Regions from separate parts of the Rahnella sp. RFA10(1/100) genome, predicted to be linked through region 2. Evidence: predicted binding sites of a transcription regulator. Region 2 holds the regulator's gene; each other region holds the start of a gene.
What was found. Region 2 encodes CRP, which controls carbon source genes, mostly activating them, when cyclic AMP is high. Its sites were predicted from a motif close to ATGTGANNNNNNTCACAT; they were not measured.
Positions count from the first base shown of each region.

Region 1 (7,942 bases), on a different contig from region 2:
TGCGATTACCCAAATTGTTCTCGACGAAGCCACCTTGTTTAATATCGCTATCGATCCGGCTTTTCAGCGACAGGGCTTAGGTCGCAGGTTGCTGGAAGAAGTGATACAACTGCTTGAGCAGAAAGATGTTTTTACGTTATGGCTTGAAGTCCGTGCTTCCAACGCCAAAGCTATCGCGCTGTATGAAAGCCTCGGTTTTAATGAACTCTCCGTTCGCCGTAATTACTATCCCGCCGCACAAGGCCGCGAAGATGCCATCATGATGGCGTTGCCGCTGGGCTGAAAGAATGGGGGTACCCTGGTCTGCCGTTAAAGTGCATCCTGATGAAACCATTGAAATTGCGCGTGAACGCTGGCCAGATTTGCTTACGGAGTTACCGATGCTTGAAGAACATAAAATAGTTCTGCGAGAACACTGGGCCGCACTTTCAACCGACTTCCGTTTCTAACGCGCTCTCTTAGTCACACCATACAAAAAAACCATTGATTGCCCATACCGTCTAAATCAGTGAAAATAGCCGGCTATAACTTTTATTACCGCTTTGCCTGACGTCACCTTCTGACGTGATGTGAAATCCTATGCAGGGCGGACCAACAGCAGAAACGTGAAAAACATGTCTCCAAGTGAATACGCCCTTGAAGTGGCTAAGCGCCGCACATTTGCCATCATCTCTCACCCCGATGCCGGTAAAACCACCATTACTGAAAAAGTTTTGTTATTCGGACAGGCCATTCAAACCGCCGGTACAGTAAAAGGCCGTGGCTCCAGCCATCACGCCAAATCCGACTGGATGGAAATGGAGAAACAACGTGGTATTTCCATCACCACGTCCGTGATGCAGTTCCCGTACAAGCAGTGTCTGGTTAACCTGCTCGACACCCCAGGGCACGAAGACTTCTCCGAAGATACCTACCGTACGCTGACCGCCGTTGACTGCTGTCTGATGGTGATCGATGCCGCAAAAGGTGTCGAAGATCGTACCCGTAAACTGATGGAAGTCACCCGTCTGCGCGATACGCCGATCCTGACTTTTATGAACAAACTCGACCGTGACATCCGTGACCCGATGGAAGTGATGGACGAAGTGGAGCGTGAGCTGAAAATCGCCTGCTCTCCGATTACCTGGCCAATCGGCTGCGGTAAATTGTTCAAAGGGGTTTATCACCTTTATAAAGACGAAGTGTATCTGTACCAGACCGGTAAAGGTCACACCATTCAGGAAGTTCGCGTGGTCAAAGGCCTGAACAATCCTGAGCTGGATGCTGCCGTTGGCGAAGATCTGGCCGCACAATTGCGTGATGAGCTGGAACTGGTGCAGGGCGCGTCGCATGAATTCGACCATGAGGCTTTCCTGCAGGGCGAACTGACACCGGTCTTCTTCGGTACGGCACTCGGTAACTTTGGTGTTGACCATATGCTCGACGGTCTGGTGGACTGGGCGCCTGCGCCGATGCCACGTAAAACTGACCTGCGCGAAGTGAAAGCCGATGATGAGAAATTCACCGGTTTTGTTTTCAAAATTCAGGCCAACATGGACCCGAAACACCGTGACCGCGTGGCGTTCATGCGAGTGGTGTCCGGTAAATATGAAAAAGGCATGAAACTGCGTCAGGTGCGTACCGGCAAAGATGTAGTGATTTCCGATGCGCTGACCTTTATGGCCGGAGACCGTTCGCACGTTGAAGAAGCCTATCCTGGCGACATCATTGGTCTGCATAACCACGGCACAATTCAGATTGGCGACACCTTTACTCAGGGTGAGAACATGAAATTCACCGGCATTCCTAACTTTGCCCCTGAACTGTTCCGTCGTATTCGTCTGCGTGACCCGCTGAAACAGAAACAGTTGCTGAAAGGGCTGGTACAGCTTTCAGAGGAAGGTGCGGTACAGGTCTTCCGTCCGATTGCCAACAACGATTTAATCGTCGGTGCGGTCGGGGTGTTGCAGTTTGAAGTGGTGGTGGCGCGTCTGAAAAGCGAATACAACGTGGAAGCGATTTATGAATCTGTGAACGTCTCGACTGCCCGTTGGGTTGAATGCAGTGACGTGAAGAAATTCGAAGAATTTAAACGCAAAAATGAAACCAATCTGGCGCTCGATGGTGGTGATAATTTAGCGTACATCGCACCAACAATGGTGAACCTGAATCTGGCGTCTGAGCGTTATCCGGAAGTTAAATTCCGCAAAACCCGCGAACATTAATTCTTCTATTATCAGGTTCTGAAACAGAAAGACGGTAAATTGGCCGTCTTTTTTTTCGCCTTTCGCCTGCCCGGAACAGTTTATCCTCTTACCCTCCCTGATTATTTAATCACCGCCCTGGCTGAAAAATGGGCGCAAACCGCCCCCGGCACTAAGACTTGTCTGCATTAGAGGCCATATTCGACGATCTCCCTACTAATCTGATCATTCTTGACTATATTAAATGTGTGTTCAGGACGGGTGGCTTAAAGCACTACTTTGAAGTCACGTTGCAGAGTGTTATGTCGTATGGCGATCATAAGCCAGAATAAAACGATGTACTCTGCTACAAGGAAAGTAAAAACAGCAGCAATACAATTTGTTAGAAGGCGTCACCAAGAATGTGACGTGTAGAGCCGCAATCAAGGCTCATAAACCGAAAGGAAGAAATCGATGAAAAATTCTAAATTTGCCTATTCCATGATGGCTGTAGTTCTGGGTACCGCACTGATGAGCGGTAGCGCTTTGGCTGCAACGACGACTACAGATAGCGCAGGTGCAAAAATCGATAGTTCCATGAAGAAAGTTGATAACTACATGGGCGACAGTGCCATCACAGCAAAAGTGAAAAGTGCTCTGGTAGATGATAAAGCGATTAAAAGCAACGATATCTCCGTCACGACCAATTCCGGCGTTGTCACGCTGAGCGGTTTTGTGGGTTCACAGGCTGAAGCTGAGCAGGCTGTGGCAGTAGCCACTAAAGTTGAAGGTGTTAAATCCGTCAGCGACAAACTGCATACCAAAGACAGCAAAGATCAAAGCGTTAAAGGCTATGCCGGTGACAGCGCGACCACGGCCTCTGTAAAAGCTAAATTGCTGGCTGATGACATCGTCCCATCACGTAACGTGAAAGTTGAAACTACCGACGGCGTGGTACAGCTTTCCGGTAACGTGAAAGATCAGGCACAGTCTGACCGTGCTGAAAGCGTCGCCAAAACCGTTGATGGCGTGAAAAGCGTCAAAAATGATCTGAAAGTCGCACCGTAACGATCATCTGCTGTAGCTGTTGTCTATAGCGCCCTCCTCAGGGCAGGGCGCTTTATTTTCGGAATAACGCATAACTATATTTATTTATGTGCCTGCTGAATATTCGGGATGAACGGAATTGCCTGCAGTTGGGAAAAATATCGTGTCGGAAACGCTAACACTTTCATTTTTCGACTACCTTTATTAAGTAATTCGTTTTTTTGTTACTGGCTGTAGCCGGTTGATAAAGCGTCAGAAGGCAATATTTCACAGTGAGTCCGGCCCGAGGCGGGGCACAACCTTTTAAAATGGCAAAGTGAAAATAGGGTAAAGGAGAAGCTTATGTTTCGTTGGGGCATTATTTTTCTAATCATCGCGTTGATCGCGGCGGCTCTTGGTTTCGGTGGTTTGGCGGGTACAGCTGCCTGGGCTGCAAAAATCGTCTTCGTAGTCGGTATCATTCTGTTCCTGGTCAGCCTGTTTACGGGTCGTAAGCGACTTTGACCACATCACTTCAGTGATGCCAAAAAGCGTTAGTTAATCACATCGCCCCCTTCAGTGAAGGGGGCGATTTTTTTATGCAGGTATCCTGGCCGTTAACAGGACGTAACGATTTTGTCGTCCGATTTTGGCAAGAAATTCACCCAAAGCAGGAAGACGAGGTATGCTCAGAAATGAAGGCTAACCGGGTGGAGCCATTTGCGTGAGGACGATGCGTTGGGATACAGAATACCTGTCACGCTGGGGAATATAGAAGCGCTGGCGTACAAACCCTATACGCCGGGGAAGATTGCCCTGGTGTGCGAAGGCGGCGGACAGAGAGGCATTTTTACGGCAGGTGTGCTGGATGAGTTTCAGCGCGCGCGTTTCAACCCCTTTGATTTATATCTGGGTACCTCTGCGGGTGCGCAAAATCTCTCTGCCTTTGTCTGCGGGCAGCCCGGCTATGCCAGAAGGGTGATTACCCGTTATACCACCAGTCCTGAGTTTTTTAACCCGCTGCGATTTGTGCGGGGCGGACATCTTATCGATCTCGACTGGCTGGTTGAAGAAACGGCTAAAAACATGCCACTGGCGATGGAAAGCGCAGAAAAGTTGCTCATTGATGGCCGTGAGTTCCTGATGTGTGCCTGTCGCAGTGATGACTACACGGCTAATTATTTTTCACCGACGCGGGAAAACTGGCTGCCGGTGATCAAAGCCTCCAGCGCTATTCCGGGTTTTTACCGCCTGGGGGTGGATCTGGAAGGTATCAGCTATCAGGACGGCGGCATCAGCGATGCGATCCCTGTTGAGGAAGCTTATCGCCGTGGCGCGGATACCATTGTAGTGATCCGTACCGTTCCCTCTGCGATGTTCTATACGCCGCAGTGGATGAAACGTATGGAACAATGGCTGAGCGAAAGCAGTCTGCAACAGCTGGTGCGCATGATGCAGCATCATGAAGAGAGCTATCACCGTATCCAGCAGTTCATTGAGAATCCGCCGGATGATGTGCGTATTTTTGAAATCTTCCCACCCAAACCGCTGGCCAGCCATGCGCTCGGTAGCCGTCTGCCTGCGCTAAATCAGGATTACCATCTCGGCCGCCGTTGCGGACGGTATTTTTTGTCTGCCGCAGCACACTGGCTGTTACCGCGTGAAAACGAGCGTCCTTATCCGCTGATCGAACCGCGCGTGACACGCCGTCCGCAACGGATCGTGGTGCCGCAGGACGAGCCAGAAAATGTGATCCCGTTGGCGGCATCTGCCAGCACGGCGGAGCAAATCATTCTCGATCCCGCCGTGCTGACGGACATGGTCGCCGACGGAGGGATAGTGCGTCCGGCTGCGTTTAAAGACAGCGTAGTCAGTGTGTCTTCACCGCAACGCGCCGCATCAGACAGGCTACAACCGGAAAGCTCCGCGCCATCAGAAAATTATCCATCCAGTGAGGGCGAAAAGTTGTGAGTTACACCTTCATCGATACGCACTGCCATTTCGATTTTCCACCGTTTACAGGGGCGGAAACCGAAAGTTTGCGCCTCGCCGGACAGGCTGGTGTGCGGCAGATTATTGTTCCCGCTGTCACGTCTGATCGTTTTAACGGCATTCTCTCGCTGGCAAAAAAATTTCCGCCGTTGCATGCCGCGCTGGGGTTACATCCCCTTTATGTTGCACAACACCAGGACAGTTGCGTGGAATTACTGGATTCGCTGCTCAGTCGCCGGGATCCTCATCTGGTGGCCGTCGGGGAAGTTGGCCTGGATTTATACATGGAAGAGCCGAGATTTGAGCAACAACAACGGTTGCTGAAAGCGCAGTTTGCTCTGGCAAAACGTGAGACGCTGCCGGTGATCCTGCATTCCCGGCGCAGCCACGATCAGCTGGCAGCGATGCTGCGTCAGGCAAAACTGCCGGCGACCGGGGTGGTACACGGATTTGCAGGCAGTCTTTCTCAGGCACAGGCGTTTATTAAACTGGGTTTTGCGATAGGCGTCGGCGGCACCATCAGCTATGAGCGTGCGCAGAAAACCCGGCATGTGATGGCCGGATTACCCCTTTCCTCTTTGCTGCTCGAAACCGATGCGCCCGATATGCCGTTGCAGGGTTTTCAGGGGCAGCCTAACCGCCCTGAGCGTGCGGCTAATGTATTCGACATTTTGTGCAGCCTGCGCAGTGAAACGCCCGAACAGATTGCCGGCGCATTGCTCGATAATACCCGACGCATCTTTAATCTCCCTTCGCTGTGAACCCTGAGAAAGACTAAATTGTGATTTAAATAACATTCACATTGACGCGGCTGAGCCTGCATAAAAAGGTTTTCTGGTAATTCACGATTTAATTTCTCTTTAAAATGTTATTATTATAACATTACCTGCGCGATTGCCGCCGGGTGATTGCGGTGTAATCCCCCGAACTCCGTTTGTCATGATTCGGGTATACACTCTTATAAGGGTCGAATACTGAGCATAAAGGCTATGAAATGTGATTTATATCTCATTTCATCAAGCAACGTTGCAAACGGTTTTCATTTTGTGTGAAATACTGCACACAGGAACCTGATGTGACGTGTTCAAATAGTCACAACGTATTGGCGTCAGCCAATCCAAGCGCGGTGAGAAGGATCTCAGTTGCCACGTAAGCCACTACACGCCGCTTACGCACGCTATCTTCAAGGAACCAAGTCCGCTCGCCAACCGTGCAGAATTTTTTTCCCGAGGGTAAACGCGGGAAATAATTCATGACTGTATGCTCAGTTCTGGCCGGTCGCTGGAATTGAAAATTGTTGGAGAGTTATATGACCGATTTAACCGCCGCAGCGCAACGTGCGCTGAACCTGATGGATTTAACCACCCTGAACGAAGACGACACGGATGCGAAAGTGATCGCACTTTGTCATCAGGCGAAGAGCCCGGCAGGAAATACTGCTGCCGTCTGCATTTATCCTCGTTTTATTCCTGTTGCCCGCAAAACTCTGCGTGAGCAAGGTACGCCGGACATCCGCATTGCAACCGTGACCAACTTCCCGCACGGTAATGATGATCTTGAGATCGCGCTGGCAGAAACCCGTGCGGCAATTGCTTACGGTGCCGATGAAGTTGACGTGGTATTCCCGTACCGTGCGCTGATTGCCGGTAACGAGCAGATTGGTTTTGAGATGGTCAGACAATGCAAAGAAGCCTGTGCTGCCGCCAACGTCCTGCTGAAAGTGATCATCGAAACCGGTGAACTCAGGCAAGATGCCCTGATCCGCAAAGCGTCTGAAATTGCGATCAAAGCCGGGGCTGATTTCATCAAAACCTCCACAGGGAAAGTGCCTGAAAATGCCACGCTGCATAGCGCTGAGCTGATGATGAGCGTCATTGCAGAGATGGGCGTGGGCGAAACTGTCGGTTTCAAACCGGCTGGTGGCGTGAAAACCGCTGAAGACGCTGCGCAATATCTGGCGCTGGCTGACCGCCTGCTGGGCCGCGAATGGGCTGACGCACGTCACTTCCGTTTCGGCGCATCCAGTCTGCTGGCCAGTCTGCTCACCACGCTGGGTCACGCGGGTCAGAAAGCCACCAGCAGCTACTAATCATTGTTGTTATGCCGATGCCGTGGCGCTGTTTTACAGCGTCCGGTATTCGCATCCACATTTAGCGTTCAGCTCAGGCAGGGGGATACCTTGTTTCTCGCACAAGAAATTATTCGTAAAAAACGTGACGGTCAGCCTTTAAGCGACGAGGAAATTCGTTTCTTCATTAATGGTATTCGCGACAGCCAGGTTTCAGAAGGCCAGATTGCCGCGCTGGCAATGACTATCTATTTCAATGACATGTCTATGAAAGAACGTGTTTCGCTGACCATGGCGATGCGTGATTCAGGCACCGTGCTCAACTGGAAAAGCCTCGGCCTGAACGGTCCGGTCGTGGATAAGCATTCGACCGGCGGCGTGGGTGATGTGACCTCGCTGATGCTGGGCCCGATGGTAGCGGCATGCGGCGGTTATGTCCCGATGATTTCCGGCCGTGGTCTCGGTCATACCGGCGGTACGCTCGATAAACTCGAAGCGATTCCGGGCTTCGATATTTTCCCGGATGACAGCCGTTTTCGCAGCATCATTCAGGATGTCGGCGTGGCAATCATCGGCCAGACCAGCTCGCTGGCACCGGCAGATAAGCGTTTCTATGCAACCCGCGATATCACCGCAACCGTCGATTCCATTCCGCTGATCACGGCTTCGATCCTCGCCAAAAAACTGGCTGAAG
Region 1 covers NZ_SEWR01000003.1:599,905-607,846, reverse strand. Annotated here, with positions in the region: gene rimI (ribosomal protein S18-alanine N-acetyltransferase) at 1-283, shown strand, start outside; gene ETV65_RS13250 (hypothetical protein) at 288-449, shown strand; gene prfC (peptide chain release factor 3) at 615-2,204, shown strand; gene osmY (molecular chaperone OsmY) at 2,637-3,230, shown strand; gene ETV65_RS13235 (DUF1328 domain-containing protein) at 3,552-3,713, shown strand; gene ETV65_RS13230 (patatin family protein) at 3,927-5,159, shown strand; gene ETV65_RS13225 (TatD family hydrolase) at 5,156-5,941, shown strand; gene deoC (deoxyribose-phosphate aldolase) at 6,490-7,269, shown strand; gene deoA (thymidine phosphorylase) at 7,360-7,942, shown strand, end outside.
Region 1: the regulator CRP is predicted to act here: its motif matches at 6,227-6,244, upstream of deoC (deoxyribose-phosphate aldolase).

Region 2 (7,942 bases):
GAAAAACTTTTTCGCGAACGTCAGCGGCAGAACTTTCAGGCCAGCAGTGCGCTTGATGGTTTGCAGGTTGAGGTTATCACGTTAGACAACGAACAAATTTCACAACGTCTCACCGAACTGAGGAAGCACTATGAACGATAAACTCGTGGCCGGTGCCGACCCTTATTATTATCCCGGCATCAATGTGCTCAAAAACCGGCTGGAAATACGTGAAGAGCATCGGCTGTTGCAGGCTGAACTGGCGTTTACTGCCCTGCGCGCGTCAGCGATGCCGCTTGGGCCTTCAGTGATGGGATTGCCGCATCTGTGTGCGGTGCATCTGTCCTTGTTCCAGGATATTTATACCTGGGCAGGCGAGTTCCGTGAGATTGATATTTATAAGGATGACACGCCGTTTTGCCATTTCGAATACATTGAAAAAGAGGGCAATGCGCTGATGCAGGAACTGGAAGAGGAGAAATTTCTGATCGGCTTACCGCTGGATAATCTTGCTGAGCGACTGGCTCATTATTATACCGGGCTGAATTTGCTGCATCCGTTCCGCACAGGGAATGGTCGTGCGCTGCGCATTTTTATCGAGCAACTGGTCATTCATGCTGGCTACGACATTGACTGGTCTAAAGTGGATCGGGAAAGCTGGCTGGCAGCCAATAAAACAGCGGTATTTGGTGATGAATCAGGGTTGGTGGCAATTTTTAATGCCGTTGTCAGTGAAATCCCGGAAGAACATTAAGCGACAAAATACTGAGCCCGCGCTGAAAAATGCGTAGAATTGCCCGGTAAATTCTGCGACTTTTACCGGGTATATTATGCTGCTGCTGATCGACAATTACGATTCCTTCACCTACAACCTCTATCAATATTTTTGCGAGCTGGGCGCAGAAGTGAAAGTAATGCGTAACGATCAGCTTACCCTCTCCGACATTGAACAACTTTCTCCTTCACATCTGGTGATTTCTCCGGGCCCGTGTACGCCTGATCAGGCGGGCATATCCCTGCCCGCCATTGTCCATTTCTCCCACCGTTTACCGATTCTTGGCGTTTGCCTCGGGCATCAGGCGATGGCGCAGGCGTTCGGCGCGAAAATCGTCCGTGCGCGGCAGGCCATTCACGGCAAAACCTCACCTGTCCGCCATACCGGCAGAAGCGTCTTTACCGGGCTGAATAATCCGCTGACCGTGACGCGCTACCATTCTCTGGTGGTCGCGCCACAGACGCTGCCCGACTGTTTTGAGGTCACGGCATGGACAGAACGTAGTGGTGATCGCGACGACATTATGGGCATCATGCACAAAACCTTGCCCCTGCATGGCGTTCAGTTTCATCCTGAAAGCATTCTGAGCGAGCAGGGGCACCAGCTTCTGGATAATTTCCTTAAAATCTAATCAGTTAATATTGCTGAAAAAATTACTTCCGCCTCGGGTGCGATTTTCGTTTGCCTGTCTGTGATTTTTTATGCATATTTTGTGATTATATTTTCATATTAATGGCAGTGGGGAGACGAGTAATGTCAGAAAAATCAGCGGTAGATCGGGGTACATTCGATAAAGTCATTTTACCGGTTTATTCACCGGCGAAATTCATTCCGGTGAAAGGTAAAGGCAGTCGCGTTTGGGATCAGCAAGGGAATGAATATGTTGATTTCGCAGGGGGTATTGCTGTGACAGCGCTCGGGCATTGCCATCCGGCACTGGTGAAAGCGTTGCATGAGCAGGGCGAAACCCTCTGGCATGTCAGTAATGTATTTACCAATGAACCCGCCCTGCGACTGGCGCAGAAGCTGATCGATGCCACTTTTGCCGACCGTGTATTTTTCGCTAACTCCGGCGCTGAAGCCAACGAAGCGGCTTTTAAACTGGCGCGTTACTATGCTTCACACCGTCACAGCCCGTACAAAAGTAAGATCATCGCTTTCCATAACGCCTTCCATGGTCGCACGTTGTTCACAGTTTCCGTGGGTGGCCAGCCGAAATACTCCGACGGCTTCGGCCCGAAACCCGCTGACATTGTGCATGTGCCGTTCAACGATCTGGATGCCGTAAAGGCGGTGATCGACGACCACACCTGCGCCATTGTGGTTGAGCCGGTGCAGGGGGAGGGCGGCGTTACCCCCGCTACCCAGGCGTTTCTGCAAGGCCTGCGCGAGCTTTGTGACAAACATCAGGCGCTGCTGGTTCTGGATGAAGTACAAAGCGGTATGGGACGCAGCGGCAAGCTGTTCAGCTATATGCACTACGGCGTGACGCCCGATATTCTGACCACAGCCAAAGCGCTCGGCGGCGGTTTCCCGGTCAGTGCCATGCTGGCAACTGAAGAAGTGGCTTCCGTTATGGAGCCGGGCAAACACGGCACCACCTACGGCGGCAACCCGCTGGCCTGTGCGGTGGCTGAAGCTGCGCTGGATATCATCAATACACCTGATGTACTGGCTGGCATCAACGAACGCCGCGAGAAATTCATCAGCGCGCTGGATGCCATCAATCAGAAATATCACATCTTCAACGAGTTCCGTGGTCAGGGGCTGCTGATCGGCGCCGAGCTTGCCGATGCGTATAAAAACCGTGCCGGAGAATTCCATGCCGCCGCCGCAGAAGCCGGGCTGATGATGCTGGTCGCCGGACCAAACGTGATGCGGTTTGCGCCTTCACTGGTGATTGATTTCGCTGACATCAGCGAAGGGATGGAAAGGTTTGAGAAGGCGGTGGGGAAAGTTTGTGGGGGGTGATCCCCACGGCCCCGTCTTTAAACGCTTGATCGAGAAAATTTCGGTTTCCCACTAACATTTATCACATGGTCTCTTGCGCCGAAACCGACCAAAGAGGGCTATGACTAGCCCTCTTTGGTCGGTTTCGGCGCGGTGAGTTAAGCGATCACGGCAATTGAAAAGCCGAAAGTTTCTCCATTTCAAAAAGCAGTCTGGCTGCAAGCCAGTAAAAAGGGGGATTTGAAAGGTGTCTCCCCTTTCACGCCCGCCGCGTCAGCCAGATCCCATGATGTGGTCGTTGCTTCCACGCCAGTGACGAGATCGTATGCATTACGCTGAGATGTGAAATCACGCGCCGCAGGTGGCGTTCCATTTCGGTCAGCGGCATATCCGGATGAAGTTCCGGCGCATTAAACAGATTATTCTCGCTGCCCGGCCCGTCATAGAGCAGTCGTTGCTGGCAGCTTTGCAGTGCGATTTCGCAGGTCTGCAAATATTCCGTCGCCAGTTTTTCCGGCAACATATAATGTTCGCGTGCGAGGATTGTCATCGCGTTGATATGTTCGACCACAAACTGGCTGTGTGTCACCCATAACCGCATGTCTGCCAGATAATGCGAGTTAAAGCCGGGCTCCTGCATCGCCTGGTTTAAAGAAGTGAACAGCTTATTGTGCGCCTGATTGACCCGCATACGGGTATACGCCAGTTTTGCGGTGTCGGGGTTTTCCTCAAGCAGCAGACGGATAGCGTCCTGATACGTTTCCAGCGCCTGATGCGCGTTCTGGCGCAGCAAACCGCTTTGCCATTGCGGCCATAGCCAGAGGGTGCCACCGAAGGCCAGCGCACAGCCGAGCAGCGTATCGACCAGTCTTGGTATCAGAAAATGCACACCGTTCATCGCCAGTAGTTGCAGGGTATACACTGCCGTCACCGTCATGCCGACCATCGCCAGCCCGTAATTTTTGCGTAAAACCGTATAGGACAACAAGGTGATCAGCAGCATGCACAGCAGCGTGGTGCTTTCCGGTAGCGCCAGTTTTAACAATCCTGAAGCAATCAGCAAACCGGCCAGCGTACCGAGCGCACGGTGCTGGATCCTGACCCGCGTGGCGTTATAGCCGTTCTGGCTGACCAGCATGATAGTCAGCAAAATCCAGTACGGTTTGGGCAAATTGAAGAACAGCCCCAGGCTGCTGCCAATCGCTAAAATAATGCCCAGACGCGCGGCATTACGCAGGGCCACGGATTTGAAAGAAAGATAGCTTTTTAGCGCAGTCCAGAAGGGCAGACGTGGCTGGGTGCTCATCAGATCGCGCCGGTATAACGGGCGCTGGGTCCGCAGCAGGCGCGCAATGCGGCTGAAATGGTAATAACAAAACTGGCCAACCGGATTGTCCGGGTTACGCGCGGCGATTTTCTCCAGCGCAGCCAGCTCATTGGCCATGGTAAAGCGCTCAGATAAACGGTGATAAAGAATATCGCCGGCAATCACCCGAAGACGGGTGGAAATCACCTGCGCATTGCGGCGGATTACCGCTTCTGCATGGCTTTCCTCAACCAGTTTCTGTACTTCCTCCGGCTGATGCAGGCTGACGGTAATGTGCTCCTGCAAATCGAGAGCAACCTGAAAAAGCTGAAACAGTCGCTTATGGTGATGATGATGTCCGTGTTGTGGCAGCATGTGTAATTGCTGATAAAGCAGGGCAATCAGATCGATAACCTGCTGCTGACGGGTAAGTAATGGCGGCAACGCCGTCTCGGGATCGGTATGTTGCGTCAGCAGACTGTACTTGGCCTCGAAATAATCCGCGAGTTGCAGATAAAGCTGGCTGAGCGTTTCGCGCATAGGCTGTTCTTGCGAAATACGAAACCACACCCAGTTAAACACCCCGTACCAGGCTGTGCCTGCTGCGAACAGCACCGGTGCCTGCCACATCGGGCGCACACCGACCATACTCAGCGTGAAAATAGTGGCTACCAGCGCGCCGGGTAACAGGCGCGCATGTAACGGGCTGATTTCACCGGTAACGCCGAGCAATAACGCCAGCGATAGCATGATCAGCGGCAGCGGAACGTACCAGTTTTCCAGCATCAGTTGCAGCAGAATGCTGCTCACGGCAAACAGTGAACCGCCGACGATCAGACGTTTGAAAAAGCGTTTGTGCGGGGTATCCAGACCGGCGATGTTACAGCAGGCCGGGCAGAGGGAAAACAGCAGACCCATTTGCAAGTTGCCAAACAGCCAGCAAATGCCAACAGGCAGGCACAACACCAGCGTCTGGCGCAGCGCGTAATTCACTTCAGGATGGTAAAACAGTTTTCGCCATAACGTCATGGGTAAAGCTTAGCCCATAAAAAAGGCGCGACAGTATTCTGCCGCGCCAATTTTCGAGGGATTAACGTGTGCCGTAAACGACAATCGTTTTCCCGTGTGCGGAGATCAGGCTCTGATCTTCCAGCATTTTGAGGATTCGTCCGACTGTTTCACGTGAACAACCGACGATTTGGCCAATTTCCTGACGGGTAATCTTGATTTGCATCCCGTCCGGATGGGTCATTGCATCAGGCTGTTTAGCCAGGTTGAGCAACGTTTGAGCGATACGACCGGTTACGTCGAGGAAGGCAAGGTTGCCGACTTTCTCTGACGTCACTTGCAGACGGTTGGCCATCTGCGCGGAGAGACGCATCAGAATATCCGGGTTAACCTGAATCAGCTGGCGGAACTTTTTATACGAAATTTCAGCCACTTCACAGGCAGTTTTAGCACGTACCCAGGCACTACGTTCCTGACCTTCTTCGAAGAGTCCCAGCTCACCGATGAAGTCACCTTGGTTAAGGTAGGACAGTATCATTTCCTTGCCTTCTTCATCTTTAATCAGGACAGCAACTGACCCTTTCACGATGTAGTAAAGCGTTTCGGCTTTTTCACCCTGGTGAATCAGCGTACTTTTAGAAGGATACTTATGTATATGACAGTGAGACAGGAACCATTCAAGAGTCGGGTCTGTTTGTGGCTTGCCGAGAACCATTAGCTATTATCCTCTGTTGTTATCGCTGCCCAAAATCACAGGGCTCAGAGTTCCCTGTATGGCACTTCAAATCCAAAGCGCCCTTTCAGCATATAACTCCCCAGAAATGCTGCAAGCGGATGTCGGAGTGCAACAGCCTGTTTATTGCTGTTAACACCGTGGGTTCTGTTCTTAAACCGCAAAAACCGTCACCGCAATTTACTGGAAAGTATGTTTCGGCTTTGTTTGTAGCACAGGTTTGAGATGCTGTCTTCTGTTGTCTCGCTTCAGCATGATGGCGATCGGGTTACGTTGCCAGATTTTGGTCTAAAGGGTACTCTGAGAGCAGATTTCTAAAAGTTTATTCACCGGGAGAATAGTTCATGCACGCACGTGTCAAATGGGTTGAAGGGCTGACCTTTTTAGGTGAGTCAGCGTCGGGTCATCAGATTTCAATGGATGGTAACGCGGGCGATAAAGCCCCAAGCCCGATGGAAATGTTACTGATGTCCGCAGGCGGCTGCAGTGCAATTGACGTGGTATCTATTTTACAGAAAGGCCGTAATGACGTGCGTGATTGTGAAGTGAAGCTGACTTCACAACGCCGCGAAGAAGCGCCGCGTCTGTTCACGCATATCAATCTGCATTTTATCGTCACCGGTAAGGATCTGACCGATAAGATTGTTGAACGTGCGGTCAGCCTTTCTGCCGAAAAATACTGTTCAGTGTCTCTGATGTTGGGTAAAGCGGCCACCATCACCCACAGCTTTGAAGTGATTGCAGCGGAATAAAGTTTACTCGATTTTCTTACCTTCCATCAGGCGCTGCACCAGTGGCGCCATGATCAGCTCCATCGCCAGCCCCATTTTCCCACCTGGTACCACCAGCGTTTTGATGTGCGAGATAAATGACCCCTGCAACATTGCCAGCAGATAGGGGAAATCGATGTCGTCCAGTCCCTGGAAATGGATCACCACAAAGCTTTCATCCAGTGACGGAATGGCTTTTGCTGCGAACGGGTTTGAGGTGTCGATAGTCGGCACACGCTGGAAGTTGATGTGGGTGCGGGAAAACTGCGGCGTAATGTAGCTGATATAATCATCCATCGAACGCACGACGGAATCCATCACTGCTTCACGTGAATGGCCACGCTCCCCGGTATCGCGCACCAGTTTCTGGATCCACTCCAGGTTAACGATAGGCACAACGCCGACCAGCAAATCGACCTGGGCGGCGACATCAATTTTGTCTGTCACTACACCGCCGTGCAGGCCTTCATAGAATAAGATATCCGTTGGTTCCGGCAACGCCTGCCATGGCGTAAACGTGCCCGGCACCTGATTATAGGGAACCGCTTCGTCATAAGTATGCAAATACTTACGTGAACGGCCGGTGCCGGTTTTGCCATATTCGATAAAGCTTTTTTCCAGCAAACCAAAGTCATTGGCTTCCGGCCCGAAATAACTGATGTGGCGCCCGAGATCGCGTGCCTTACGGATCGCCGCATCCATTTCAGGACGGGTGAAATGGTGAAAACTGTCGCCTTCCAGCTCCGCAGCGCGTAAGCCAAGCTGTTGAAATATTTTACGAAACGCCACGCTGGTGGTCGTGGTGCCTGCACCGCTCGAACCGGTAACGGCAATAACAGGATGTTTGGCTGACATAAATGCTTTTCTCCAGAAAGGGGATACAGGCTGGCGTGACGCGGTCTTTTCTGTGGTTGAAAATGTAGTGCCGTGCTGCGCATAATTAAGCCTATTGTTACCATATTTATTCGCGAAGTGACAGGTTGTCACAACCTGCTTTCGAGCGGCTCTACCCGTCCTGCGGCACTTCTTCCTGCCCGGCGCGGAACTGACCGCGTGGCATAATATTCAGCGTTTCATGCAACTCTGACCATACCAGCACAATATCACCGCTTTTCAGCTGACGTTTCACGTCATCGACTTTTTGTTCCAGCGATCTTTCCTGCTCGCCGTAATCGGTGCCTTCGCGCAATACGAAGGATTCCACCACGCTGGTGAGCAGTTCAGGATCCAGTTCCTGCCAGGGAATAATCACTCTGTTTTTTCCTTAGTCTTATTTTCTAAATAGGGGGCGATCCAGGCCGGAATGCGTTGTTCCAGCCACATTTGGGGGTTACGTATGCTGCCGGACACAAAGCCGACATGTCCGCCATGTTCCGTTAACTGATATTCCACGCAATCCGGTAAATCTTCTGCTTTCGGGA
Region 2 covers NZ_SEWR01000005.1:14,183-22,124, reverse strand. Annotated here, with positions in the region: gene ETV65_RS15780 (YhfG family protein) at 1-141, shown strand, start outside; gene ETV65_RS15775 (putative adenosine monophosphate-protein transferase Fic) at 131-733, shown strand; gene ETV65_RS15770 (aminodeoxychorismate synthase component II) at 810-1,385, shown strand; gene ETV65_RS15765 (aspartate aminotransferase family protein) at 1,508-2,725, shown strand; gene ETV65_RS15760 (YccS/YhfK family putative transporter) at 2,964-5,039, opposite strand; gene crp (cAMP-activated global transcriptional regulator CRP) at 5,101-5,733, opposite strand; gene ETV65_RS15750 (OsmC family protein) at 6,096-6,503, shown strand; gene ETV65_RS15745 (phosphoribulokinase) at 6,507-7,376, opposite strand; gene ETV65_RS15740 (YheU family protein) at 7,528-7,773, opposite strand; gene ETV65_RS15735 (hydrolase) at 7,770-7,942, opposite strand, start outside.

Region 3 (7,942 bases), on a different contig from region 2:
GTATTACGAATTAGGCTGGGGCGGCTGGTGGTTCTGGGACCCGGTTGAAAATGCCTCCTTTATGCCGTGGCTGGCCGGTACGGCGCTGATCCACTCGCTCGCCGTTACCGAAAAGCGCGGGACCTTCAAAGCCTGGACGGTGCTGCTGGCCATCACCGCCTTCTCGCTGTGTCTGCTGGGCACCTTTCTGGTGCGCTCCGGTGTGCTGGTCTCGGTTCACTCGTTTGCCTCTGATCCGGCACGCGGCATGTTTATCCTGGCTTACTTAGTGATTGTGATCGGTGGCTCGCTGCTGCTGTACGCTTTCAAAGGGAATTCGGTGCGCGCGCCGGGCCGTCACGAACTGCATTCCCGGGAGAGTTATTTGCTCGGCAATAACGTTCTGCTGGTGGCGGCGATGCTGGTGGTGCTGCTCGGTACGCTGCTGCCGCTTATCCACAAACAGCTCGGGCTGGGCAGTATTTCTATCGGCGAACCCTTCTTCAACACCATGTTTACCTGGCTGATGGCACCGCTGGCGCTGCTGTTAGGTATTGGCCCGCTGGTGCGCTGGCGTCGCGATGAGCCGAGCAAACTGTGGCGTCGTCTGGGCGTGGCGCTGGTGGTGACGCTGGTGCTGTCAATTCTTCTGCCGTGGCTGTTGCAGGATAAAATCGTCGGCATGACCGTAGTGGGTATGCTGATGTCGGTGTGGGTCATTGTGCTGACGCTGATGGAACTGCACGAGCGTGCCACGCACCGTCACTCGTTCTGGCGCGGTCTGACCAAACTTTCCCGCAGCCACTGGGGGATGGTGCTCGGGCACCTCGGGGTCGCGGTGACGGTGATCGGCATCGCCTTCAGCCAGAATTACAGCGTTGAACGTGATGTGCGCATGAAGTCCGGTGATACCGTGGATATTCATGATTATCACTTTATTTTCCGCGATGTCCGTGACATCACCGGACCGAACTATACCGGCGGTGAGGCGAACATTGATGTCACGCAGAACGGCAAAAAAATCACTACGCTGCATGCGGAAAAACGCTTCTACAGCGTGGCGCGCAGTATGATGACTGAGGCGGCGATCGACGGCAATCTGGCGCGCGACCTGTATGCGGCGCTCGGCGAAGAACTGGACGACGGTTCGTGGGCGGTACGGCTGTACTACAAACCTTTTGTCCGCTGGATCTGGCTGGGCGGCCTGTTTATGGCGGCCGGTGGGGTGTTGTGTATTCTTGACCCGCGTTATCGCATGAGTAAAAAACTCAGGAAGCAGGGTCTGGCGGAGGCGGAAGAAGCATGAACCGGAAACTTCTCTTTATTCCGCTGATCCTGTTTCTGGCACTGGCTGCGGCTTTTCTGGTGCAGCTGACCCGCAATGCAAACGGTGATGATCCGACGCTGCTGGAATCGGCTCTGATCGGCAAACCGGTGCCGGTGTTCAAACTGGAATCACTGGCGCAGGCGGGCAAAACCTACGATCAGTCGGTGCTGCGTGACGGTAAACCGATGCTGCTTAATGTCTGGGCGACGTGGTGTCCGACCTGCCGGGCTGAGCATGAATATCTGAATACGCTGGCAGCAAAGGGTGTACGTGTGGTCGGACTCAATTATAAAGATGACCGGCAGAAAGCGGTAAACTGGCTCAATACGCTGGGCAATCCTTACATGCTCAGCCTGTATGACGGCGACGGCATGCTGGGGTTGGATCTGGGCGTATATGGTGCGCCGGAAACTTTCCTGATCGACGGGCAGGGCATTATCCGCTATCGCCACGCCGGTGACTTAAACGAAAAGGTCTGGCAGACCGAGGTGTTGCCGCTGTACAAAAAATACGGAGGTCACCCATGAAACTGATTTCATCGCTGCCCGCTTTGCTGCTGGGCATGCTGCTGAGTGTCAGCGCGTTCGCTGCCATCGACACGTATCAGTTCAAATCGCCGGAGCAGGAACAGGCTTACCGCGAAATAACGGCGCAGCTGCGTTGCCCGAAATGTCAGAACACTAATATTGCCGCTTCGGATTCGATTATCGCCGCCGATATGCGCACCAAGGTATTTCAGTTACTGAACGAAGGGCAGAACAAACAGCAAATCGTCGCGTATATGGTGGCGCGTTACGGCAATTTCGTCACTTACGAACCGCCGGTCACGCCCTCTACCTTTATTTTGTGGCTCGGGCCAGTGCTGGTCATCGTTATTGGCGCAGGCATGATTTTTATGCGTTCCCGCCGTGGTATTGCGCGCACTGAACACACAACCATATCTATGTCAGAACAAGAGAGACAGCGCCTGGCGCAGTTACTTAAAGACAGTGACGGGAAAGGATCATGAGCATTTTTTGGCTGTGCATTGTGGTGATGCTGGTTATCGCACTGGCGCTGTTTATCGTGCCGGTTATCCGTGGCGACCGCGCAGAACAGACTTCCCGCGATGCGCTGAACAAAGCATTTTACCATCATCGCCTGAGTGAACTGGAAGAAGACGAAGCGCAGGGCGTGGTCGACGAGCGCCCGGCGCATATTCAGGAATTACAGGAAAACTTACTGACGGATATTCCCGCCGGGCAGATGCCCGTCGCCATGCAGCCGATTGGACGCTGGACGCTGGTGCCGGGCGGCATCTTGCTGGTGATCATCACGTTGGGTGTGTATCTGTATGCCGGTGGTCTGGGGCAGGTCAGTGCATGGAATCAGGTGATGCAGCGTATGCCCGATTTGCGTCAGCGGATTGCCGATGATCACGGTGTGCCACTGACCGCCATGGATGTACAGGATTTAGGGCTCGGATTGCGTACTGATTTGCAGGCAAATCCGGATAATATCCGGGACTGGGTGATGCTTGGCCGTGTCGGAATGGCGCTCAATAATGCCGCTACTGCCACACAGGCCTACGCCCATGCCTATCAGCTTGCACCAGACGATATGTCAGTCAAACTCGGTTATGCCGAAGTATTAACCCGTTCGTCTGATCCGCAGGATAACCTTACCGGCGGAAATCTTTTACGCAGTATGCTGGAAAAGTCTCAGGGTGATCTGCGTGTGTTAAGTCTGCTGGCCTATAATGAATATGAACAGGGGCATTATCCGCAAGCCATTGGTGCGTGGGAAGTTATGCAGAAAATCCTGCCTGCCGGTGACAAACGCCTGGAGATGGTTAACGCCAGCATTGCGCAGGCAAAACAGAAAGCCGGTCTGGATCAGGTTAAACTGACGGTAAATGTCACGCTTTCTGCTGAGGCTCAGCAGAAACTTTCGCAAAATGGCACGGTCTTTATTTCAGTGACTGACGGCAGCAGTCCGGTGCCGGTTGCGGTGAAAAAACTGCCGCTCAGCCGCTTCCCGCTGACGGCCACCGTCGATGACAGCAACGCAATGATGCCGGAACGCTTGCTTTCTTCGCTGCATCAATTAAAAGTACGCGTTCGTATTTCACAAAATGGTCTGGCAACGCCAGCCTCAGGTGACTGGTACGGCGACAGCCCGCTGACCGATTTTGCCGGTAAAGGCCAGGTCAGCATCGACATTAATCAGCAGGTTCCATAATAAGGAACCGACGATCAAAAACAGGGAGACATCCATGAACTTACGCCTGACTGGGCTGGCGTTTGCAACAGTTTTACTGGTCGGTTGTGCCGGCACGTCCGGATCATCGGACAGCGAACAGCAGGGACGTTCTGATCCGCTCGAAGGTTTCAACCGGGTGATGTTCGATTTCAACTATAACTATATGGATCCGTACCTGGTGCGGCCTGTGGCGGTAGCCTGGCGTGATTATGTGCCACAACCGGCGCGTAACGGCACCAGTAACTTCCTGAGCAATCTGGATGAACCGGCCAGCATGGTTAACTCCCTGCTGAAAGGTGATCCGTACCGTGCGGCGATCCACTTCAACCGCTTCTTCCTGAACACGATTTTAGGGATGGGCGGTCTGATCGATGTTGCCGGAATGGCGAACCCGAAACTGGCGCGTGAAGAGGCGCAGGGCTTCGGCAGCACACTGGGTCATTACGGCGTCGGCTACGGTCCGTATGTGGTTCTGCCAGGTTACGGCAGCGCGACCGTCCGTGACGAAGGTGGCGACCTGGTTGATGATTTGTATCCGATGCTCAGCTATCTGACCTTCTGGATGTCAGCCGGTAAATGGGTACTGGAAGGGGTGGAAACCCGTGCGGAACTGCTCGATTCTGATGGCCTGATCCGTAACTCTTCGGATCCGTATCTGTTTATACGTGAGGCTTACTTCCAGCGTCATGATTTCCTGGCAAGAGGCGGTCAGCTGACGCCGCAGGAAAATCCGAACGCGGCACTGATTCAGGGCGACCTGAAAGATATCGACTCGGAATAACCGTTCCGGACATACAAAAAAAGCGCCTTCCGGCGCTTTTTTCATATCAGGCGTATCACTCAGTTCATCAGAAGCTGTAGTTAAAGTTCGCGCCGTACAGCATGGCGGTCCCTTTGGCCTGGTATTCGTAATTCGGTACACCGTTAGCGACTTTCTCACTGATATTCACGGTCTGACCATGCATATAGGAGACACCCACATCCACAGACGCGTCTTTATTGAAGGCGTAAGTCGTACCGGCGGAAACCCAGAAGCGGTCCTGATCCGGAATAGAAATGGTGCGGTTATCTGCCGGAACCGGGCTGTCATCGAAGGCGATACCGGTACGGAACGTCCAGTTATCGTCGTAGTAATAGGTGGTACCCAACGCGATGCGGTAAGCATCATGATAACCTTCGTCTTTCTGGAACAGCGTCTGGCCGTTAGAACCGGTCGCTTTCAGCTCCTGGAACTGGCTCCAGCTGGTGTAAGCCAGGCTGTAGTGAATCGCCCATTTTGGTGCCACGCGGTTATAACCGGACAATTCCCACATTTCAGGCAAGTTCAGGGTCAGGGATCCCGGCACGGTCTGGCCACCCGTTCCGCCTAACGCTTTCGGAATGCCGTTACGGTATTCGCCGTCGAAGTCAATTTTCACTTCAGAACGGTAGGTGAAGCCGTAGCGGTTATTATCATCCACTTCATACAGGATACCGGCGTTCCAGCCGTAACCCCACTCATTGCCTTTCAGCTTGGCGGCTTCCGTATCCGCAGGCAGCAGACCGCCGGTTTGAATCGGCACCAGTTCACCGGCAGTACGGCGAATTTTCGCTTTCGCGTAAACGGCATCGAAGCCCAGGCCGAAGCTGAAATGCTGGTTCAAACGGTAAGCAACACTTAAGTTAGTGTTAACGGTGGTAAGGTCAGTTTCACCGCCGATCGGGCCAGCCGGATAATTATCGCTGAACTCAGTCGCCAGACCGTAGTTTGACGTAGCCGATGCACCGACCGCCCATTGATCATTGAGTGGCATAATAAAGTGGATATTAGGCACCCACTGATTCGGCGCAATGTTATCCGCATCAGTGCTCCTGCCTGTAACCGGCGAGTTGCCTGTTACTTTGACATCCGGGTCGACATAAATCGCACCCGCTGAGAAAGAGGGACGATCAAACATGGTCATGGTTGCCGGGTTACGGCTGCCGGATGCGGCAGTATCAGCGATGGCACCTTCACCCGAGAAAGAGCGGCCTAACCCCGCAGCGGTATATTCATTTAACTGAAAACCTGCTGCATAAACGTTGGAGGAAACAATTGCCACTGCAGCTGCCAGAGCAGATCTTTTAAACAGGTTTTTCTGGTTCATGACCAAAACCTCAATTTTATGTTTTTTATCAAACAATGTTACATCAAGTAACAATGAGCGCGGGATTGTAGGGTCCGTTATCAGTCTGACAAATCAGACCAGTGAGCGAAGTATAGGTCTGACCTGTGGTGTAGTTGCAATAATGTTTCATAGATATTTCTTATTTGATGCAAGAAATTGGATCCACTTAACAAAAAACAAACAATAAAAGTTCAATTAAGAAACGTTAAAGTGAGAACAGTGACGAAGTTATAAACGATTACTTACATATACGTGATCTGGATCACCTGAAAGGCACATAATAAGTAAGCACTAGTGTGTTGTCAGAACGGTGGCGTAAAATACAGGCTGGAAATAAAACCTTATTCGCAATCAGGCCAGACGGTGGACGTTGCCGCTGATGCCGGGGAGAAAATTATGTCTGACGTAACCATGTCCTCTAAATCCACCCAACCTCTGCATTCCATCAACAAATGTGGTGCGGAAGAAACCGCAGCCTGCTGCTGTGTCGATGTCGGAACCATCATGGACAATACGGATTGCACCGCTTCTTACAGCCGTGTTTTTGAAACCGAAGCTCAGGCGAACGAAACCCTGCAAGCCCTGACCGAACGCGCACGCGGCGTTGAATCTGAGCCATGTGAAATCAACAGCCGTATCGAAAAAGTGGATGGCGGCGTCGAACTGAATATCGATTTCACATTTAGCTGCCAGGCTGAAACGATGATCTTCCAGTTAGGCTTGAGATAATCCCCGTCATACTTTGAGCCGCAGATGCGTTGGCTGCACTCCGTAACCGAATTACTGATGTATATCAGTTCATCGGAATGGCATTGATTGCCGCGTGACTCATTCTGCGACTCAAATTATTGAGAGGAAGTTCTAAGTTGTCATACCGCTTAAATAAGCGGTATTTCTTTGTCTGCTATTTCTGCCTGCCGCCTTTCTTCTCATTCTTATTTCAGAAAAATTTGCTGTTGCTCGCACTTCACTCCCTTTCGCTTTGCCAAATGTAAATACATAGTTAAAACTGAGTTATCAGGTCTGACCTCTTAAGACCCTATTTTTTCTCAGGAGCTTGTATGAATAAAGTCGTTCCACTGGTGACGCGTGAGGGCGATCGCATTGCGATTGTCGACGGCTTACGTACGCCGTTTGCTAAACAGGCCACCGCCTATCACGGCATTCCTGCTGTCGATCTCGGTAAAATGGTGGTCAGTGAGCTGCTGGCAAAAAGTGGGATTGACCCGAAGGACATCGACCAGCTGGTTTTCGGTCAGGTGGTCCAGATGCCGGAAGCGCCGAATATCGCCCGCGAAATTGTGCTCGGTACCGGCATGGATGTATCGACCGATGCCTATAGCGTCTCGCGTGCCTGTGCCACCAGTTTTCAGGCGGTTGCTAACGTGGCCGAAAGCATCATGAGCGGGATGGTGCAGGTCGGGATCGCGGGCGGAGCGGATTCTTCTTCGGTATTGCCGATAGGTGTCAGCAAACGACTGGCCCGCGCCCTGGTGGATGTTAATAAAGCACGTACGCTGTCGCAGCGTCTCTCCATTTTCAGCAAACTCAAACTGCGCGATTTGCTGCCGGTGCCGCCTGCTGTGGCTGAATATTCTACCGGTCTGCGCATGGGCGATACCGCAGAGCAGATGGCGAAAAGCCATAACATCAGCCGCGTGCAGCAGGATGAGCTGGCGCACCGTTCTCATACGCTGGCCGCGCAGGCATGGGAGCAGGGGTATTTAACCTCGCAGGTCATGGCTGCACAGGTTCCGCCTTACCGTGAAGTGCTGCAAAAAGATAACAACATCCGCCTGAATTCTGAAATCAGTCAGTATGCCAAATTGCGCCCGGCTTTCGACCGTAAACACGGTACCGTCACCGCCGCCACCAGCACGCCGCTGACGGATGGTGCCGCGGCGGTATTAATGATGAGCGAATCCCGCGCACGTGAACTGGGCCTTGAACCTCTCGGCTATCTGAAAAGTTTTGCGTTTGCCGCTATCGGCGTCTGGGAAGACATGCTTCTCGGGCCTGCCTACGCCACGCCGCTGGCGCTGGATCGCGCAGGGTTGATGCTGGACGATTTGGATCTGATCGATATGCATGAAGCGTTTGCGGCACAGACGCTGGCGAATATCAAAATGTTAGCCAGTGATGAGTTCGCCCGTGAAAAACTTGGCCGTAGTCAGGCAGTTGGCGAAATAGACTGGGATAAATTCAATGTTCTGGGCGGTTCACTGGCCTACGGGCATCCTTTTGCGGC
Region 3 covers NZ_SEWR01000002.1:144,110-152,051, forward strand. Annotated here, with positions in the region: gene ETV65_RS07460 (heme lyase CcmF/NrfE family subunit) at 1-1,285, shown strand, start outside; gene ETV65_RS07465 (DsbE family thiol:disulfide interchange protein) at 1,282-1,833, shown strand; gene ETV65_RS07470 (cytochrome c-type biogenesis protein) at 1,830-2,315, shown strand; gene ccmI (c-type cytochrome biogenesis protein CcmI) at 2,312-3,526, shown strand; gene mlaA (phospholipid-binding lipoprotein MlaA) at 3,561-4,328, shown strand; gene fadL (long-chain fatty acid transporter FadL) at 4,396-5,673, opposite strand; gene ETV65_RS07490 (YfcZ/YiiS family protein) at 6,091-6,423, shown strand; gene fadI (acetyl-CoA C-acyltransferase FadI) at 6,756-7,942, shown strand, end outside.
Region 3: the regulator CRP is predicted to act here: its motif matches at 5,945-5,962, upstream of ETV65_RS07490 (YfcZ/YiiS family protein).

Region 4 (7,942 bases), 340 kb from region 2:
CAGCAACTTTTGCATTGCGGCTAATCCGCCTTCAAATTCAAAATCACCACTCACTTCATAACCGGGCAAAATCTTCAGACCTGCTTTCTCCATCGCCTGACGATAGCCACTGAGTCGTTCCTGCGCAGTCGTTTTATCCAACGGGCCGGTAATACAGGCGATGCGATGATATCCCTGACGGATTAAAAACGCCGTCGCCATTTCGCCGCCCAGCAGCGCGTTATCCTGAATAATATCTATCGCGCCATCAAACGGTGACCAGTCCATCATCACAATCGGCAGTGACGGATACCGGCTGATCGCATCTTTCGATGGCCGGTGGTTTTCAGTACACATGATGAGCAACCCATCGACCCGCTTTTGCAACAGCGTCTCCAGGCTGCGGTTCATACGCTCTGCATCATTATCTGTATTGCATAAAATGAGGCTGTATCCACGCTCATAACAACTGCGCTCCACTCCGCGCACGACTTCCGAATAGAAAGGGTTACTGCTGGCCGTCAGCAACATACCGAGAGTACGGGTCTGATTCAGCTTGAGGCTGCGGGCTAATGCGGAAGGCGCGTAGTTAAGTTGTTCTACGGCAGCATTCACTTTCTCAGCGATGGACTCACTGACAAAACGATTCTTGTTGATAACATGGGAGACTGTCGAGGTTGAAACGCCCGCAAGGCGGGCGACATCTTTCATGGTGGCCAATCAGGCCTCCTGTTGTGCGAGGAAATCGTCTATTTCGTTACGCCACGGAACGGAAGGTTGGGCACCAGGGCGCGTCACGGCAATCGCCGCCGCCGCATGCGCGAATCGTACCGCGCTATCCATCGTTTTACCTTCAAGCAACGCGGTGACTAATGCACCGTTAAAAGTATCACCTGCTGCTATTGTATCGACGGCTTTCACGCGAAACCCCGCCACCAACTTTCCTTCGCCGTTCTGGCTGAGCCAGACGCCTTTACTGCCCAGCGTAATGATGACGGTTGCGATACCTTTTTCATGCAAAGCTTTCGCAGCACATGCGGCAGCTTCATTACTGTCAACTTTAATTCCCGTCAGCTTTTCAGCTTCGGTTTCGTTCGGGGTGATTATATCCACCCGCGCAAGTAATTCATCCGGCAATTCGCATGCAGGAGCCGGATTGAGGATCACCTGGGTACCGTTGTCTTTGGCAATCTTCGCTGCCGCAATCACCGTATCAAGAGGGGATTCCAGTTGCATTAATAAAGCAGAAGCCCCGATGACCTGCTGTTTATAGCGATCAAGATATGCCGGGGTGACAGCTTTATTAGCTCCCGCATCGATACCAATAACATTCTCACCTTCCGCATTCACAAAAATCAGCGCTACGCCAGTGGTAGTGTCTTTAATGGCTTCAATGGGTTGCGTATCAATATGGTCACTGGCCAGCTGCTTGCGAACGCGCTCACCAATATCATCATCTCCCACACAAGCAATAAAAGAAATATCAGCACCACTGCGACCGGCTGCAACGGCCTGATTCGCACCTTTACCGCCAAAGGCGACGGTGTATTGCTTACCGATAACCGTTTCGCCCGGTTGCGGGAATTGGTTGATATTCAGAATGTGGTCAGCGTTGATACTGCCGAGTACCACCAGTTTGCCGGTTTTCATGTGGAGATCCCTGAGTCGAATAGCGCCTCCATCAGAAGGCGCAGTTACAGCGTAGATAAAAAGAGTATTACGGCTGAGCAACCAGTTTCAAATCAACAGGGATAACAGCAGGCACTTTTTCACCTTTCAATATTTTGTCTGCGGTCTGAACGCCGATCACACCGATTTGTTCAGGGCGCTGCGCAACGGTCGCACCCATTTTACCGCTGTTAACCGCTTTGATACCGTCTTCGGTGCCGTCAAAGCCAACAACCAGCACATCCGTTTTACCGGCAGTTTGCAGGGCGCGCAATGCACCGAGCGCCATTTCATCATTCTGAGCGAACACGGCCTGTACATCCTGATGTGCAGTCAGCAGGTTCTGCATAACGTTCAGGCCCTTGGTGCGGTCGAAGTCAGCAGGCTGGCTGGCGAGGATCTGGAAATGGTGTTTTTCAGCAGCCTGAGCAAAACCTTTACCACGTTCACGGGCAACAGACGTCCCGGCGATCCCTTCGAGTTCAATGACTTTAGCGTTTTCACCCAGTTTCTTGGCAATGTAATCACCGGCCATTTTACCACCGAAGGCGTTATCCGATGCAACGTGGCTGGCCACAACCCCCTTAGTAGCCTGACGGTCAAGGGTGATCACCGGGATTTTCGCCTGGTTTGCCATCGCAACGGCATTGCCTACCGCATCAGAATCAGTCGGGTTGATCAGCATCAGCTTAGTGCCACGAACCGTCAGATCCTGTACGTTTGCCAGTTCTTTCGCCGGGTTATTCTGAGAGTCAAGAACCACCAGGTTATAACCCAGTTTGTCCGCCTCTTTCTGCGCACCGTCTTTCATGGAGACGAAGAACGGGTTGTTCAGCGTGGAAACCACCAGCGCAATAGTATCTTTCGCCAGAACGTTCGCACTGAAAGAAGCGGTGATCGCTGCAGCGGAAACCCAGACAGCCAGTTTTTTCATATTCATGGTCATAAGTCCTGTAGGAGAGGTTATTTGTTGCTTTTGTTATCCACCAGAACCGCCAGCAGGATGACAACTGCTTTTACGATCATCTGGTAGTAGGAAGAAACACCTAATAAGTTCAAACCGTTATTCAGGAAGCCAAGGATCAATGCACCGATCAGCGTTCCAACAATGCGTCCTTTTCCCCCGGACAGGCTGGTTCCCCCTAATACCACAGCGGCAATCGCATCCAGCTCATAACCTGTACCCGCGTTCGGCTGCGCAGAGGATAATCGCGCCACTTCAATGATACTGGCCAGAGCGGCTAACAACCCACACAGGGAATAGACGATAATTTTAACTTTATCGACGCTGATACCTGACAGACGCGTAGCGGATTCGTTACCGCCCAGCGCGTAGATATAACGCCCTAGCCGGGTGTGATGCAGCATGTACCACGCCGCAATAAACACCACAGCCATCAGCCAGACGGGCGTCGGGATACCCAGCGGGCGACCGATACCAAACCAGCCAAATACATCAGCGACATCATTAAAACCGGTACTGATCGGGCTGCCGTTGGTATACACCATTGTGATACCGCGCAGCAGCAACATCATGACCAGCGTGGCGATAAACGCCTGAACCTTACCTTTGGCCACAATCATACCGGTGACGCCACCCACAGCGGCACCCAGCACCAGCGCAGCCCCCACAGCAACCAGCGCATTCACTTCCAGTCCGACAATCGAGGCGGCAACAGCACCGGTAAGCGCCAGCAAAGAGCCGACGGATAAATCGATACCGGACGTCAGGATCACCAGCGTCATACCCACCGCCATAATGGCGTTGACGGACGTCTGCTGAAGGATGTTAAACAGGTTGTTAACCGTAAAGAAATTCGGGCTCATGGAAGAAACCACGGCAATCAACACCAGCAGTGCAATCAGAGACTTTTGCTCCAGCAACCACTCTTTACTGATCCAGCGCTTTTTAGCTGGCAATGTCTGAGAACTCATATCTGATTACTCCTGCGTCACGCCGTATTGCTTGCCGACAGCAGCTGCCATCAACACTTCTTGCGTAGCCTGTTCTATCGGGAATTCACCGCTTAAATGACCTTCATGCATCACCAAAACCCGGTCACTCATGCCAATCACTTCCGGCATTTCTGAGGAAACCAAAATGATGCTCAGCCCTTCGCGCTTGAACTGGTTTATAAGCTGGTAAATTTCTTTTTTAGCACCAACGTCAACGCCGCGCGTCGGTTCGTCGAGGATCAAAACTTTCGGCCGCGTCATTAATCCACGGGCAATCGCCACTTTTTGTTGATTACCACCGGACAGCAGGCCGATGGTCTGCATCATTGACGGTGTTTTGATATTGAAAAGGCGGATGAAATCGCCGACAGCCTGCTGTTCGTCGGCATGCTTAAGGCGCCCGCCGGTGTGACTGAAATAGCGCAACGCGGTCAGTGACATGTTTTCTTTCACAGACATACCGAGCACCAAACCATCGCGCTTACGGTCTTCAGAAATGTAAACAATACCGTTTGCCAACCCGTCTTGCGGAGAGTGAGTCACCACTTCGCGGCCATCTAGCGCCACATAACCACTTTTACGCGGTAGCGCGCCGTAGAGAATTTTCATCAGTTCGGTACGGCCGGCACCCATCAAACCGGAAATCCCCAGGATTTCGCCGCTGTACAGATCAAAGCTGATGTTGTTCACTCCCGGTCCGCTGATATCACGCACCTGCAGGCGCAGCGCACCGCGTTCATGATTAATACGCGGGTATTGTTCCTCCAGACGGCGGCCCACCATCATTTCAATCAACGTGTCTTCTTCCAGTTCGCTGACCGGACGCTCTGCAATGAACTGCCCGTCACGAAATACCGTCACGTCGTCGCAGATTTCGAAGATTTCTTTCATGCGGTGTGAGATATACACCACGCCACAGCCGGCAGCTTTCAGTTCGCGTATAACGCTAAATAAAGAAGCGGTTTCAGTATCGGTCAGGGCATCGGTCGGCTCATCCATAATGATGACTTTGGATTCAAAGCTAAGCACTTTAGCTATTTCGACCATTTGCTGGTCGCCGATGGATAAATCCCCCACCAGCCGGTCACTTTTGTAACGCAGATTCAGGCGCGCCAGCAGTTTATCGGCTTCGGCATACATCTTCTTCCAGTTGATACGGCCAAAACCGTTTACAAACTCACGGCCAAGGAAGATGTTTTCAGCAATAGTCAGTTGAGGGATCAGATTTAATTCCTGATGGATAATCCCGATCCCGGCTTCCTGCGATGCTTTCGGACCGTTGAACGTCGCTTCCTTACCCAGAAAACGTACTGAGCCGGCATCTTTTTGATAGATGCCGGTCAGCACTTTCATCATGGTGGACTTGCCCGCGCCGTTTTCCCCCACCAACGCCATCACTCGTCCCGGATAGACGCTGAGCGCCGCGCCGGAAAGGGCTTTCACGCCGGGAAAGGCTTTATCAATGCCTGTCAGTTGCAGCAAAGGTTGCATAAAAGCCTCAGAAGGTTACGCCGGCACACAGAATAATGTTCGCATAAGGCGAACATTCCCCGCTGCGGATCACAGCCCGACTTTTTTCGCTTTGCGCTTTGAATGCCTCATGGCTGACGTAATCCAAAGCAATGGTGTTTCCCTGGTGTTGTTCGAGTTGTGTCAATTGGGCGAGCAACGCTTCATGGAGTTGAGGATTTTTAGTCTGGATTTCCTCGGCGAGGATAGCCCGCTCAACCTGCATCTCGTGTGTCACTACCTCTAAGACTTGTAAAAAGGTGGGGACTCCCTGGGTTAATGCCAGATCGATGCGTTGGCAAGCTGCTGGCACCGGAAGACCGGCATCGCCAATAACCAGCTGATCGGTGTGGCCTAACCGGGCAATAACATGTGAGATTTCGGCATTTAACAGCGGTGACTTCTTCATTGTGAACTCCTACAGCGAAACGTTTCGCTCATTGAAGAGTTTATAAAGATTAGCGGACATGGCAACGAGCTAGTGATGGAATTGTGATCAGCGTCGAAACGTTTCGCTGACTGATTCGGAAACAACGTGGAAATTTGAGTTATCGTTTAAGAAAGGCAGGAGCAGAAATAAAACAGGGTACCCGAAGGTACCCTTTGAGCGGCAGAAATGGGGATCAGATTTCCACCTGCGTGCCGAGTTCGATCACCCGGTTAGGCGGAATTTCAAACTGATCGGGCGCACGCAGGGCATTGCGGCTGAGCGCCATAAAGAGTTTCCCACGGAAGTACAGATACCACGGGCGCTTGGTCAGGATCAGCGATTCATGCGACATGAAGAATGACGTTTCCATCATCCGGCACGGTAATCCTTCCAGACCACAGCGATGGAATACTTCTTCCACGTTCGGCGTTTCTTTAAACCCGTAACTGGCTACTACACGCCAGAACGTCGGTGACAGCTGCTCGATGGTGACACGCCGGACATTATGCACATAAGGCGCATCTTCCGTGCGCAGCGTCAGCAGAACCACGCGCTCATGCAATACTTTGTTGTGTTTGAGGTTGTGCAGCAATGCAAACGGAATGACGTTGATGGCGCGAGACATATACACAGCCGTTCCCGGAACACGCACCGGCGGAGATTTTTCCAGAGAGGCGATCATCGCCTCCAGGGAATTCCCATGCTCGTTCATACGGCGCATAAGGCGGAAGCGTTCGCTCTTCCAGGTGGTCATCACGATGAACATGCACAAACCCAGCGTCAGTGGCAACCAGCCACCGGAGAACAGTTTGGTGGCATTCGCCGCGAACAGCGGGATATCCATAAACAGCAGACCGATCAGTAAAAGTCCGACCAGGAAGGGTTTCCAGTGCCAGTTTTTAAGCGCAACCGTACAGGAAAGTATGCTGGTCAGCACCATCGTACCGGTCACGGCAATACCATAAGCCGCCGCCAGATTGCTCGAATGCTCGAAGCTGGCGATAACAATAACCACCGCAAAATAAAGCAGCCAGTTGATAGCCGGAATGTAAATCTGGCCTGCTTCCATTTCTGACGTATGGATAATGCGCATTGGCGGTAAATAGCCCAAACGTACAGCCTGGCGGGTCAGGGAAAACACGCCCGAAATAACTGCCTGGGAGGCGATAATGGTCGCGAGTGTTGCCAGAATCAGTAACGGGATTAATGCCCAGTCAGGCGCCAGCAGGAAGAACGGGTTCTTAATCGATTCCGGGTTTTTCAGCAATAATGCGCCCTGACCGAAATAGTTCAGCACCAGAGAAGGCAGTACCACGGTGAACCAGGCCAGACGGATAGGGAATTTCCCGAAGTGGCCCATATCGGCATATAACGCTTCAACACCGGTAATCGACAGAACCACTGCACCGAGCGCCAGGAAGGAGAACGACTTATGCTCGATAAAGAAGTTAACTGCCCACATAGGGTTCATGGCGCGCAGCACTTCAGGATTCTGCATAATACTGTTGACGCCAAGCACCGCCAGCGTCAGGAACCACAGCAACATTACCGGTGCAAACAGTTTGCCCACGATGCCGGTACCATGCTTCTGAATAATGAAAAGCAGCGTCAGAACAGTAATAGAAAGAGGAACGATATAAGGATCGAGCGAAGGGGCTGCGATTTCCAGACCTTCCATTGCGGAAAGTACTGAAATAGCCGGAGTGATCACCACTTCACCATAGAAGAAGCTTCCCCCGATCAGGCCGAGAATGACCAGAACGGCAGTGGTTCGCGCCGACGTGTTTCTGCCTGCCAGAGACATCAGCGTCAGAATACCCCCTTCGCCTGCGTTGTCCGCCCGCATCACATAAGTGAGGTACTTGAGCGAAACAATGAGGATTAACATCCAAAAAATCAGAGAAAGAAAGCCAAAAACGACGCTGGGTTCAACGTTAAAACCATAATGACCAGAAAAACACTCTCTTAAGGTATAGAGAGGACTGGTACCAATGTCGCCATAGACCACACCAATGGCGGCCAGGGTTACTGCTGGGAGTGACCGTTTATGTTCAGTGCTCATATTTCGTTTCTTTTTTGCTCGAACATCCGTAAGCGATGTGTGCGCTCAGACTTATGATGCCCACTAAAAGGCGCACAGTATGCACGAATAAATCAGATTGCCTACCCTTAAATGCGCAGTGAAACCGGCGTTCTTATGAACGAGGTCGCATTTTTGATAATAGAAAATTTTTAGTAATCAACAAGCTATAACGATAAAAATAAACGTGGAATATCGTCACCAGCCAGTACACTATTCAATAACTTAATGGATACCGAAAGAGACAGTATGGCGCAATCTCCCCTTTTGGCAGAACGGATAGCCCGTCTTGCCAACGCATTAGAACATGGCCTGTACGA
Region 4 covers NZ_SEWR01000005.1:349,438-357,379, reverse strand. Annotated here, with positions in the region: gene rbsR (ribose operon transcriptional repressor RbsR) at 1-699, opposite strand, end outside; gene rbsK (ribokinase) at 700-1,629, opposite strand; gene rbsB (ribose ABC transporter substrate-binding protein RbsB) at 1,697-2,587, opposite strand; gene rbsC (ribose ABC transporter permease) at 2,611-3,582, opposite strand; gene rbsA (ribose ABC transporter ATP-binding protein RbsA) at 3,589-5,094, opposite strand; gene rbsD (D-ribose pyranase) at 5,102-5,521, opposite strand; gene kup (low affinity potassium transporter Kup) at 5,736-7,604, opposite strand; gene ravA (ATPase RavA) at 7,872-7,942, shown strand, end outside.
Region 4: the regulator CRP is predicted to act here: its motif matches at 5,603-5,620, upstream of rbsD (D-ribose pyranase).